Regions from separate parts of the Photobacterium sanguinicancri genome, predicted to be linked through region 2. Evidence: predicted binding sites of a transcription regulator. Region 2 holds the regulator's gene; each other region holds the start of a gene.

Region 1 (4,234 bases), 1.5 Mb from region 2:
ATCAATGCACCCGCTTGTTGTGCAGGGAAGCTTACCGCTTGGCGTTTTGCATCCCAAGTTTGAATATCTGCAAATAAAATATCTTGGTTCATGATTTTTGTTCTCTATTTATTATAATTGAAGCTGAAGTCTCAGTTCGCGTTGTACCTGCTTCGCACTAGGGCGCAAGCCTCGCCATAGCATAAAGCTTTCGGCAGCTTGGCCCACTAACATCCCAAGTCCATCAAGTGTTCTATGCGCGCCTAAATCTTTTGCCCATTGATTAAAGGTGGTGGTTTGCGCGCTATACACCATATCGTAGCAAGTCACTTGACTTGAAATCAGGCTATGGGGCAGGGAAGGTAATTGCCCGGATAACCCTGCAGACGTCGAGTTGATAATAATGTCGAATGTCAGACCATCAAGTTCATCGATCGCTTGCGAAGCAATTGTGCCATGTGAAGAAAAAAGGGCGGCTAATTGTTGCGCTTTGGCTTCAGTTCGATTGGCCACAACCACTTCTGCTGGCTGCTGAGCTAATAAAGGGAGGATAACCCCACGCGCGGCACCACCAGCACCAACCAATAAAATACGCTTTCCCTTTAAAGGGACTTGATGCTGCAATAAGTCCTGAACTAATCCTTCACCATCGGTGTTATCACCAAGAATCACACCATCGTCAAGTTTCTTCAAAGTATTCACTGCGCCCGCTAAGCGTGCACGTTCAGTTAATTGCTGCGCATATTGGAAAGCTTCTTCTTTAAAGGGGGCTGTAATGTTACAGCCGCGACCACCCTGAGCAAAAAAACGATCCGCAGCCACAGTAAAACCATCTATATCAGGTTGCTCAGCATGGTAGACCATGTCTTGCGCAGTTTGGCGAGCAAATAAGGTATGAATAAAAGGCGATTTGCTTTGAGTGATGGGATTACCAAAAACAACGTACTGATCCATGTGGGAAAGCTTCCAATAAATGAGGGACGATCATTCGACCCTAACACTGCATCTATGGAAGCTCAAACAGTTCGTTTACCAAGATCGTGGTTTTAAATACTCTTGGTATAACTTGGCTTCTGCAGAATCCGCTTCTGGTTGGTAGCTATATTCCCAACGCGCTAATGGCGGCATTGACATTAAGATCGACTCGGTACGACCGCCACTTTGCAAACCAAATAGGGTGCCGCGATCATAAACTAAGTTAAATTCAACATAGCGACCACGTCGATAAAGCTGGAACTCACGCTCGCGTTCACCGAAGGGTAGGGTGTGACGCTTTTTAACGATAGGGAGGTACGCATCAATGTAGCCATTCCCGACAGCTTGCATGTAATCAAAACTCTTCTCAAAACCCCATTCATTCAAATCATCGAAGAACAAGCCTCCGACACCACGCGTTTCATCACGGTGGGGTAGATAGAAGTATTTATCACACCATGCTTTATGCTCGGCATACACCTGATCACCAAATGGTTGGCACAAGGTTTTTGCCGTATCATGCCAATGCTGACAGTCTTCTTCAAAAGGATAGAATGGGGTTAGGTCAAAACCACCGCCAAACCACCATACCGGTGCTTCACCTTCCTTTTCAGCAATAAAAAATCGAACGTTTGCATGTGAGGTCGGTACATATGGGTTATTTGGGTGGATAACCAATGACACGCCCATAGCTTCAAAGCTACGACCTGCTAATTCTGGGCGATGTGCAGTCGCTGAGGCTGGCATTTTAGTCCCAAAGACATGAGAGAAATTCACGCCCCCTTGCTCGAAGACTGCCCCTCCTCGCATCACTCGGCTACGACCACCGCCACCTTGTTCACGCAGCCATTCGTCTTGTTCAAAGGTCGCTTGACCATCTTGCACTTCAATCGCCCGGCAAATTCGGTCTTGAAGATCGAGTAAAAAGGCTTTAACTGCGGCTTTATCTACTGTTTGCATGCTCTCTATCCTTGGCGAAAAACATTACCTGTGATCGCATCACGAATTTCAGATGGGTTATCACGACCACCTGTTTCCCCCTGCAAAATAGCAGGTAAACAATGACCGAGTTGTAATTCAACTTCGGCAGCTGTTCGTCCCGGCTCTTGGCCTGACAGATTAGCGCTGGTTGAAGTGATGGGTTTACCAAATTCTCGGCATAATTGTTGAACCAACGGGTGATCCGTTACTCGAACAGCAATTGTTGAAAATTGCCCTGTCAAATAACTAGGCACGCTCGCTTTGGTAGGCATAACCCAAGTCACAGGTCCCGGCCATGTCGCTTTAATTTTCTGACGCTGAGCTGGTGATAACTGGCTATCATCAATGTAAGGCAACAGCTGGTCATAATCTGCGGCTATTAAAATCAGACCTTTTTCTATTGGACGTTGCTTAATATCGAGCAATTTCATAACTGCTGGCTCATTGTCGGGGTCACAGCCCACGCCAAAGACAGCTTCAGTCGGGTAGGCGATAACCTCTCCCTGTTGCAGTGCGGTGATCACTTGCGCAAAATTTTCCACGTCACCCTCATTATTATTTAGCTGATTATCATTTAACTTCCTATTTACTAGTTTACCCACTCTGAGCAAGCAACTCCATGACGGTAATACAATGAGACAAATACACCGACGCAAACGTTTTCCTTCGTTTAAAATCACCGTATAATGCGGCCAACACGTATTATTTGCGACGTTTTAAGTTATCAACAGGAGATCGGAATGAAAGTTGGAATTATCATGGGTTCGAAATCTGACTGGCCAACCATGCAACATGCCGCTGAAATGCTAGATCGCTTCAATGTGCCTTATGAAACAAAAGTAGTTTCTGCTCACCGTACTCCTCAACTTCTTGCTGATTACGCCAACAGTGCTAAAGAACGCGGGATCAAAGTCATCATCGCAGGCGCAGGCGGAGCCGCTCATCTTCCTGGAATGGCTGCGGCATTTACCAGCCTACCTGTACTTGGTGTTCCCGTGCAATCACGCGCTCTGAAGGGCATGGACTCATTACTGTCTATCGTTCAAATGCCAAAAGGTATTGCGGTTGGTACCTTAGCCATTGGTGAAGCAGGCGCCGCAAATGCCGGCATTTTGGCCGCACAAATCATTGGCACGCACGATGAAGAAGTGATGGCAAAAGTAGAAGCGTTCCGCAGCGAACAAACCGAAACCGTTCTTGCGAATCCAAACCCAGCAGAGGACTAAACACATGCACGTACTGGTTTTAGGCGCAGGTCAGCTCGCTCGTATGATGTCATTAGCAGGTGCTCCACTGAATATTGAGATCTCTGCGTTTGATGTGGGCAGTGAAAATATCGTTCACCCACTAACGCAAGTGGTGATAGGCCAAGGATTAGAAGCAGCCATTGCGCGTGCCGATGTCATCACTGCTGAGTTTGAGCATATCCCGCACCATATCCTTGATGTGTGTGAGCAAAGTGGTAAGTTCCTGCCAACCACTGATGCGATTAAAGCCGGAGGCGATCGCCGAATAGAAAAAGCATTACTTGATAGTGCAAAAGTGCGCAATGCCAAATATTACGTTATCAATAACCGTGCCGATTTTGATGCTGCAGTCCAACATGTAGGCCTGCCTATGGTATTAAAAAGTGCGCTTGGTGGTTACGATGGCAAAGGACAGTGGCGTTTAAAAGATCCCGCTCAGATGGATACCATGTGGGATGAAATGGCACAGTGCATTGCCGCGACACCAACTCAAGCTATTGTCGCTGAAGAATTTGTACCCTTTAATCGCGAAGTATCACTGGTTGGTGCACGTGGCAAAGATGGATCTGTTTCCGTCTATCCACTCGCGGAAAATGTGCATACCAATGGTGTATTAAGTCTATCGACTGCAATTAACGAAGAAGCACTACAAGCACAAGCAAAGCACATGTTTACCGCTGTCGCTGAGAGCCTTGATTATGTCGGCGTATTAGCCCTTGAGTTTTTTGACCTTGATGGTGAGCTACTGGTTAATGAAATTGCCCCTCGCGTTCATAACTCAGGCCACTGGACGCAGCAAGGTGCTGAAACCTGTCAATTTGAAAACCATTTACGTGCCGTTTGTGGCTTACCCCTGGGGAGCACAGACTTGATTCGGCCAACGGCAATGATCAATATTTTAGGTGAAGATACTTTACCTAAAAGCGTGCTGACCGAAGCAGGTTGCCATGTTCACTGGTACGGCAAAGAAAAGCGAGCGGGGCGAAAAATGGGACATATCAATGTGTGTGCCCCTACACCTGAAGCGCTGGTTAATAAATTACAAGCTCTCA
Region 2 (4,234 bases):
CACGGTTATCCGGAATATCAGACAAAGCGATATAAGCTGATGCGATGAAAGGCAGGCATGCAAGGACCAGTGTTTTGCCAATGTGATAGTTTCGATACCAGTATTTACGAGCGCGAACTTTGAGTAATACGCCCCATACAATCAGCATGATATTAAAGCCGCATGTCAGGGTAACTGTATCAATGAGTGCATTAAGTGGAGCCAGTTGCTGAGAGACTAGTAGCATGACTAAAGCTGGAGGGAGTAGGCTAAGAAGAACAAAGGCACGGAATAACTTTGGCCATTTGTTAAATTTGTCTTTGAATATGTGGTCTGTTTGCCCAGGAAAAGGCTTTGAACAGAGCATACTTGCCTCACTTTTTGCAATCTATAAAGAGACTGCACGTTGGTTATGGCGAAGGTTATGAAGCGTCATTAAAGTGGCGCTACCTTCATGCAACAGTTGCCATAAGTAGTTAAAAACAATTTTTTGACGTTGGTTGTTCTGCTGCTAGCCAGTATTTTACTTATTTAAGGTAAGATTAAAAGTTAACTGATGCTTTTGTGAACAGTATTTGTGAGAAGAGTCAATCTTTGACGTAATCCTGACATTCAGGAGGCTGGAGCTATAAAAAACGAGGCCAAAGCCCCGTTTTTTATATTGTAAAAAGTGTTGTTTTTGACCGAATGGCTTAAGGTAATAAACCTAACAACTCTCCGCGTCTTGTTTCACTGATCACCGACCAATGTCTGCCGCTGATCGCGCCTTCTAAAGCCCAAAGCAACTCGATGTTGAGATTATTATCATGTGTATCGAGTAGTGCTTTATAAGCATCAATAGCGCCAACTTCTACAAGCTTGTCGACAGTATCAATACCTACTTTTTTCAGCATACGTTCATTCGCTAACCGTAAATTGGGTAAATCTTTGATACGTGAAGGCCCAACTTTACTTTTTGTTTCTTTGTCGTTATTTGCACCGTCTAAAGAACCGCGTGCGTGTTCAATGATCATCTCTGGAGTATTCCACCAGGTATCAGGTATTGCAAAATGCTTAGTCACAACGGGAAAACCGCGTTTTTCATAAACATAAGGGGTTAAGTCAGCTTTTTTAAACTGCTCAATATTTTTAGCATTGGCACGAAGGTGTAACTTATTTTTTACGACAAGTGCAAACATCGTTTCACCTGAAAAAATGCCAAAACCGCCAAACATGGACCGTGATTTAACACTGTCAAAGCAGTCGAATAATTTTAGGGTGTCTTTAAGTATTGGTTTATCCATGCGACTTCTCGGTGAAATAAATCTGGGAGTCACCTAACATATAAGCGAGGAGTTTAGATTAGCAAAGCACACTTAATATATGTCAAAAGCATGTCAAATCCTGAAGCAGGTTTTGCGTTAAATCCATCGGTAACCCCGCTACCTTAAAAGTGTTAAATGTTACCCAAATAACACTCTGTTAGGCCGGAAGCTTTGCGTCCCATTCTTTCAAATGGTTTGCCTTGTTCGTGACTGAATAAGCATATCGTAAATAGCAGAAAATCGTTTAACTTACGGGGGTCAAAGTGTGATGTTGCTTCAATTATTACTATTAAGAGAGAGAGAATATTCAGGTGTGAAATGAAATGAGCAGTAAATTGAAGAGAACTATTTCAATTTTATAAGTAAACTTATTGTTATAGATTAAGTGTTTGTGTGAAAAAATCGAATTTTAAGCGATGTGAATTTATAAAAAAACCGACGTTTAATATTGTCGGTTTTTTGTTTTTTTATGCGCAATAAGAATAATTAATTGAGCTTATGAACTGACTTACGGACAACGAGTGCCGGTGACATTTCAAAAACACGGGTCTCATGTTTTTTATCTTTTACGCGTTCCATCAAGATTTCAATCGCTGTTTTACCTAAGCGGCGTTTAGGCTGGTGGATTGTTGTCAAAGGTGGCGAGAAGAAAGGTGCTAGCTCGATATTATCGTAACCAATGATTGAGATATCTTCAGGCACTCGAATTCCATGTTGAACGAAAGTACTGATCATCGCCATTGCCATAATGTCGTTAAAACAGAAGATAGCAGTAGGGCGCTCTTTCATTGCAATAAACTGTTCAGCTGCTTGTACGGCAGTCTCACACTCGAAGTCACCTTCAATGATCCAATCTTCATTAATATCTAGATCAGCTTCACCCATCGCTTTTTGGAAGCCTTTCAAGCGTTCACGACAGGTTGATTTTTCATTGTGGCCAGATAGACAGCCAATCTTAGTGTGGCCATTTTCGATAAAGTGCTTGATCGCGACATAACCACCGACTGCTGCGTTATCTTGGATTTTATCTGTGTGTGGGCTTTCTGGGCCCCAGTCCATCACAACCATAGGTAGATCACTTTGGCGTTCTAATAGATCTAATAAACGCTGGTCGAGATCTGAACACATAACCATCAAGCCATCTACACGCTTTTCAGCCAGCATGCGCAAGTAATCACGTTGCTTAGAGAGGTTACCTTCGGTGTTACATAGAATTAAGGTATAGCCTTCTTTGTAACAGTATTCTTCTACGCCATGTACAACTTCAGCAAAGAACGGGTTAGTCGATTTCGTTACTAACATACCGATAGTGCGAGTAGTATTACATTTCAGGCTGCGAGCAACAGCACTTGGCGCATAGTTCAGTTCATCGACGGCAGCCAACACTTTCTTCTGTGTTGCTTCTGCTACGAAGCGTGTTTTGTTTATCACGTGAGAGACTGTTGTCGTTGAAACACCAGCCATACGTGCAACATCTTTAATCGTTGCCATAGTTATTCTTCTAATAATTGCAATAAAGAGGGTCTAGCTAAGCCATCCAACACGCCTACTCTTTTTACGTTGAGTGCATGTGTCGCTTTAGACCTTCCATAAAAGTGAAAAGCCGCTTCTCTAGGATGAGCGGCTTTTATAGATTAGGGTAGCGTTACATTGTTAATCGCTTGCGTTCACATTTTACTGAGTGTAGCGCACAGTGCAACGTTTCTGTTTATCAAGATGGTAATACTTGATAGACATCAACAATAATAATGTAACTATGGTGATTTTTGATGCGTTAGTATGCATTCGCATGGGTAATGTAATAAATACGCAAGTAAAGTGCTACAAAATCACGGGGTGTTTGTGCACCGGATGCTCTGTCATAGTGACTGGCCAACCGTAGACTCGTTCAATGTTACTCGGTTCGAGTGCGTGCCACGCATCGCCATCTGCTTGTATTTTGCCATTATTCACAATAATCAAGCGATTGGCATATTGTGCCGCTAGGTTTAGATCATGCAATACAACGATAACGGCAGCGCCAGCTTTAGCCATGTTCTGCGCTAATTGTAACGTCTTATGCTGATGAGCCAAATCAAGAGCCGATGTGGGTTCATCAAGCATTAGAATCGCATTTTCATTTGCTTCACTCAGTTGTGTCAGAATTCGCGCAAAATGAACTCTTTGCTTTTCTCCGCCAGATAAAGAGGGATATAACCTGTCGGCGAGTGTTGTGACATCGGTCTTTTCCATCATTTCAGCTGCTGTCGCCGTTGCATCCGCGCGGGGAAGATCGAGTGGTAAAGCACCGAGTTCGACTACTTCTTGTGCGGTAAATGCAAAGCTTAAACTACTGTGTTGAGGTAAAACGGCTAAATATCGGGCTAACGCTTTAGCTGGCCACTTAGCTTGGTTCTTATTATGAATGCGGATATCACCTCCTGCATCCAACTCGCCACACAGTACTTTGAGTAGTGTACTTTTGCCTGCGCCGTTAGGTCCAAGTAATGCGGTCACCTCACCATGCCTAATCTCGAGATTAAAATCATCAAGTAAGATTTTACCACCAAGGCTGAGGTTTAACCCTTTAGCTGCGATCGCAACGCTATCATGGTGGGTCGACTGCCATTGATCAGATATATGAGCATCAACCATCATGATAAGCGACCTTTTTGTTTAATAAGTAACAGAATAAAGAAGGGGGCACCTAAGATGGCGGTAATGATCCCTACGGGCAATTCAGCGGGAGCCGCAATAACACGGGCGATCATATCTGCAATCAGCAAAATTAATGCGCCAAGCAAGGCTGATAATGGCAGTAAGCTTTTATGGTTAGGCCCGGTAAGCATACGGCCTAAATGTGGAATAATAAGACCAATAAAGCCAATCACGCCTGTTAGCGATACGCACACTCCCACACCAGCAGCACACAACAAAATTAGGCTGCGTTTTAATGCTTGGACATTCACACC
Region 3 (4,234 bases), 510 kb from region 2:
CTGTCCGTAAGGCCGTGATCCCTGTTGCTGGTCTTGGTACTCGCATGCTACCTGCGACGAAAGCCATTCCCAAAGAAATGCTACCGATCGTTGATAAACCGCTTATACAGTATGTGGTGAATGAGTGTGTGGCTGCGGGCATCAAAGAGATTATTTTGGTGACGCATTCATCAAAAAACTCAATTGAAAACCACTTTGATACTTCATTTGAATTAGAAGCGACGCTTGAAAAGCGTGTTAAGCGCCAGTTGCTTGAAGAAGTACAAAAGATTTGTCCTAAAGACGTTACGATTATGCATGTTCGTCAAGGCCAAGCGAAAGGTCTAGGTCACGCGGTATTGTGCGCGCACCCATTGATTGGTGATGCCCCATTTGCAGTGGTATTGCCCGATGTTATTTTGGATGATGTGGCAAGTGATTTACGCAGTGAAAACATGGCAGCCATGGTCGCGGAGTTTAATGCGACCGGTATTAGCCAAGTTTTGGTTGAGCCTGTGCCAATGAGTGAAGTGTCTAATTACGGTGTGGCTGATGTCAATGGTACAGACCTTAAAGCGGGCGAAACGGCTGCGATGACCAAAGTGGTTGAAAAGCCAAGTGTCGAGGCCGCGCCGTCAAATTTAGCGATTGTTGGCCGTTATGTTTTACCTGCTGAAATTTGGGGTTTACTTGAAAAAACGCCAGTAGGCGCAGGTGACGAAATCCAGCTGACTGATGCGATTGATATGCTAATGGAAAAGCAGCAAGTGAATGCTTTTCATATGTCAGGTGTTAGCCATGACTGTGGTAGTAAGCTAGGTTACATGCAGGCATTTGTCGAATATGGCATGCGTCATGATGTGCTGGGTGATGATTTCACTGCTTATATTAAAGAGTTAGCGAAAACGCTATAGCTTTATATTGGTATCCAGTTAATAAAAAAGCAGCTTATTCAAGCTGCTTTTTTGTTTTCGAGGAGTCCCCAAAACTAACTGTGGAATTGTTCACATGCTAATAGGGTGTTTTCTATAAGTGTTGCCACTGTCATTGGGCCAACACCGCCAGGAACGGGTGTAATGTGTTTTGCTTTTGTTTTCGCGACATCAAATTCAACATCACCGACAAGCTTCCCTGTACTTAAACGGTTGATACCCACATCGATCACGGTCGCACCTTCTTTAATCCAATCGCCTGGAATGAAATTTGGTTTACCGACAGCCACCACCACGATGTCTGCTTGACGAACATGGCCTTCTAAATCTTGAGTGAAGCGGTGACATGTTGTTGTCGTTGCACCTGCCAGTAATAATTCCATGGTCATCGGACGTCCAACAATATTTGATGCACCAACAACAACAGCGTGCTTGCCGCGTGTTGGGATGTTGTAACGTTCCAGTAGGGTAATAATGCCTTTTGGCGTACATGAGCGTAGCTTAGGCATACGTTGGCACAAACGACCGACATTGTAGGGGTGGAAACCATCCACATCTTTCTCTGGTGCAATACTCTCGAGAATCACAGTGCTATCCATGCCCGCGGGCAGGGGGAGCTGAACCAAAATACCATCGATTTCTTTATCGGCATTCAACTCTGCAATTAAAGCGAGCAGCTCTGTTTCGTTGGTTGTTGTTGGTAAGTCAAAAGATTTAGAGATAAACCCCACTTCTTCACAGGCTTTACGCTTACTACCCACGTAAACCTGAGAAGCTGGATCTTGGCCAACCAGAACAACAGCAAGCCCTGGCGCGCGAAGGCCAGCATCAACACGTGCTTTTACGCGTGCTGCGACTTCTTGACGAACTGTTTGTGAAATGATTTTGCCATCAATAATTTGAGCGCTCATGGTTTTCCTTATGACTTATTGCTAGCGAACAAAGCCGTAGCATATCAACGATAAAATAATAATGATTAATGCGCATTGACTGTAATTTTCATCAATCATTATTGATGAGATATTGTCGCAGATACTGTGAGCAAGATCTATAACGCAAACGTTTGCATTATGTTGGGACAAGAAACTAGTATTTTTAGATTGGCACTTGCAGATGTGAGTGGATGTTCAGTTGAGCGAAAAAACGTCAATGGCTTGCTGGGGGATTCACCATAATTAGCCGCTATAGCGTTAGATTGGTTTAAGTTTAACCGTTTGAAGTGTAGGACATTAAAAAAAGGGAAAAACCGTTGACCTTAGAGAGTAGCAACGTATAATTCTGACCCATAACGCAGCATGCGTTGTAGTGCGCCCTTAGCTCAGCTGGATAGAGCACGTCCCTTCTAAGGATGTGGTCGCAGGTTCGAATCCTGCAGGGCGTACCATTATTTCGAGAAGCCGTATTTAGTGAAAACTAAATACGGCTTTTTTCGTTTAGGCGAATAGCTTCCCTTTCTGTCTTGTTTTATTACATCATTTACCCGAACTTCCTGTTCATACTTCAAACAATCATTTGTTACCAATTGCTTGCCTGTGCACAAAATCGGCATCTAAACCGTTTTTTTTTCATATTTCCCTTGAAAATCGATTTTTAGCCCCTATTTTGTTGAGAAGTCATGGTTTGTGGGCTGTAGTCTCGACCTGAGAGTATCAGACCGTTATAATGCCGCGTTTTAATTTCTATCCTAGAGACTGCTTTTGTCAGCAGCGTTAGAAATTATCAGAATTAAGGCGTTGTGGTAGGTTTATCTAAATCGCCATAACACGAAAGGATGCCACCGTCAGATTGAACTGATCGGCAACATCACTCAGTGATCTGAGTAAGTTTTGAGGTTAAATAAAATGCAAGTTACCGTTGAAACCACTGAAGGCCTAGAGCGCCATCTAACTATCACAGTTCCTGCTGCAAACATCGAAGATGCAGTAAAAGTTGAACTGCAAAAAATCGCTAAAAATCGTCGTTTCGATGGTTTCCGTCCAGGTAAAGCGCCAATCAAAATGGTTGCTCGCATGTTTGGTGCATCTGTTCGTCAAGAAGTAATGGGCGAAGTAATGCAACGTCACTTCATCGAAGCGATCGTTAAAGAAAAAATCAACCCAGCTGGCGCGCCTACTTTTACTCCAGTTGAGTTCGCTGAAGGTAAAGACCTAGTATTCAAAGCGTCTTTCGAAATCTTCCCAGAAATCGAACTTCAAGGCCTAGACAAAATTGCAGTTGAAAAACCAGCAGTAGAAGTTAAAGCTGAAGACGTTGATACAATGATCGAAACACTACGTAAGCAACAAGCTACGTGGTCTGAAGCTGACGTTGCTGCTGTTGCTGACAGCCGTGTAACTATCGACTTCAACGGTTCTATCGACGGCGAAGAATTCGACGGCGGTAAAGCTGAAGGTTTCGCACTTGCTATGGGCCAAGGTCGTATGATCCCTGGTTTTGAAGATGGCATCGTTGGTAAGAAAGCGGGCGAAGAGTTCACTGTAGAAGTCGCTTTCCCTGAAGATTACCATGCTGAAAACCTAAAAGGTAAAGCAGCATCTTTCGCTATCAAACTACACAAAGTAGAAGCGCAAGAACTACCTGAGCTTACTGAAGAGTTCGTTGCTAAGTTCGGTGTGAACGACGGTTCTGTAGACGGCCTAAAAGCTGAAGTTCGTAAGAACATGGAACGTGAAATGAAGCAAGCTGTTAAAGGTCGCATTAAAGACCAAGTACTTAACGGCCTAATCGAGCAAAACGACATCGCTGTTCCAGCTGCGCTTATCGACCAAGAAATCAATGTTCTTCGTCAACAAGCGGCACAACGTTTTGGCGGCGACGCTAAAAACATGCCTGAGCTACCACGTGAATTGTTCGAAGAACAAGCTAAGCGTCGCGTAGTTGTTGGTCTTCTTCTTGGTGCTGTAATCAAGTCTGAAGAGCTAAAAGCGGATGACGAGCGTGTTAAAGCGTTAATCAACGAAATGGCTTCAGCTTACGAAGATCCAACAGAAGTTGTTGCTTACTACGAGCAAAACGAGCAAATGATGAACAATATGCGTAACGTTGCTCTAGAAGAGCAAGCAATCGATGCGCTAATTGCTAAAGCACAGGTTACAGAAACAGAAGTTGGTTTTAACGAGCTAATGAACCAACCTGCTGCTTAATTTACTGAAATTACTGTAGAGATTTGACTTTGCTTCGAATCTTCTGCTAACAATGGTCCGTGTGAGTCATTTCATTCGGGCCATTTATTTTAGGGAAATAACGTTATGAGCTACCAAGAAAAAAACGCCATGTCGCCAATTATGGATGCGCTGGTTCCTATGGTGGTCGAGCAGACTTCT

Evidence for each region. Region 2 encodes PurR, which represses purine synthesis genes. Its sites were predicted from a motif close to TNANGNAAACGTTTNCNTNA; they were not measured.
Region 1: a site for PurR is predicted at 2,584-2,603, ahead of purE (5-(carboxyamino)imidazole ribonucleotide mutase). Genes of this name have one in related genera too.
Region 3: a site for PurR is predicted at 1,963-1,982, ahead of folD (bifunctional methylenetetrahydrofolate dehydrogenase/methenyltetrahydrofolate cyclohydrolase FolD). Genes of this name have one in related genera too.

What each region holds. Positions count from the first base shown of each region.
Region 1 is NZ_AP024850.1:3,645,483-3,649,716, forward strand. Features, by position in the region: gene OCU87_RS16770 (DUF1488 family protein) at 1-92, opposite strand, end outside; gene aroE (shikimate dehydrogenase) at 112-933, opposite strand; gene hemF (oxygen-dependent coproporphyrinogen oxidase) at 1,009-1,914, opposite strand; gene tsaC (L-threonylcarbamoyladenylate synthase type 1 TsaC) at 1,920-2,477, opposite strand; gene purE (5-(carboxyamino)imidazole ribonucleotide mutase) at 2,676-3,161, shown strand; gene OCU87_RS16795 (5-(carboxyamino)imidazole ribonucleotide synthase) at 3,166-4,234, shown strand, end outside.
Region 2 is NZ_AP024850.1:2,132,896-2,137,129, reverse strand. Features, by position in the region: gene OCU87_RS10195 (hypothetical protein) at 1-346, opposite strand, end outside; gene OCU87_RS10190 (TfoX/Sxy family DNA transformation protein) at 672-1,262, opposite strand; cyclic di-GMP riboswitch class I at 1,388-1,493, opposite strand; gene purR (HTH-type transcriptional repressor PurR) at 1,770-2,774, opposite strand; gene OCU87_RS10180 (heme ABC transporter ATP-binding protein) at 3,105-3,920, opposite strand; gene OCU87_RS10175 (FecCD family ABC transporter permease) at 3,917-4,234, opposite strand, start outside.
Region 3 is NZ_AP024850.1:2,638,295-2,642,528, reverse strand. Features, by position in the region: gene galU (UTP--glucose-1-phosphate uridylyltransferase GalU) at 1-893, shown strand, start outside; gene folD (bifunctional methylenetetrahydrofolate dehydrogenase/methenyltetrahydrofolate cyclohydrolase FolD) at 968-1,822, opposite strand; tRNA gene OCU87_RS12260 (tRNA-Arg) at 2,219-2,295, shown strand; gene tig (trigger factor) at 2,753-4,054, shown strand; gene clpP (ATP-dependent Clp endopeptidase proteolytic subunit ClpP) at 4,160-4,234, shown strand, end outside.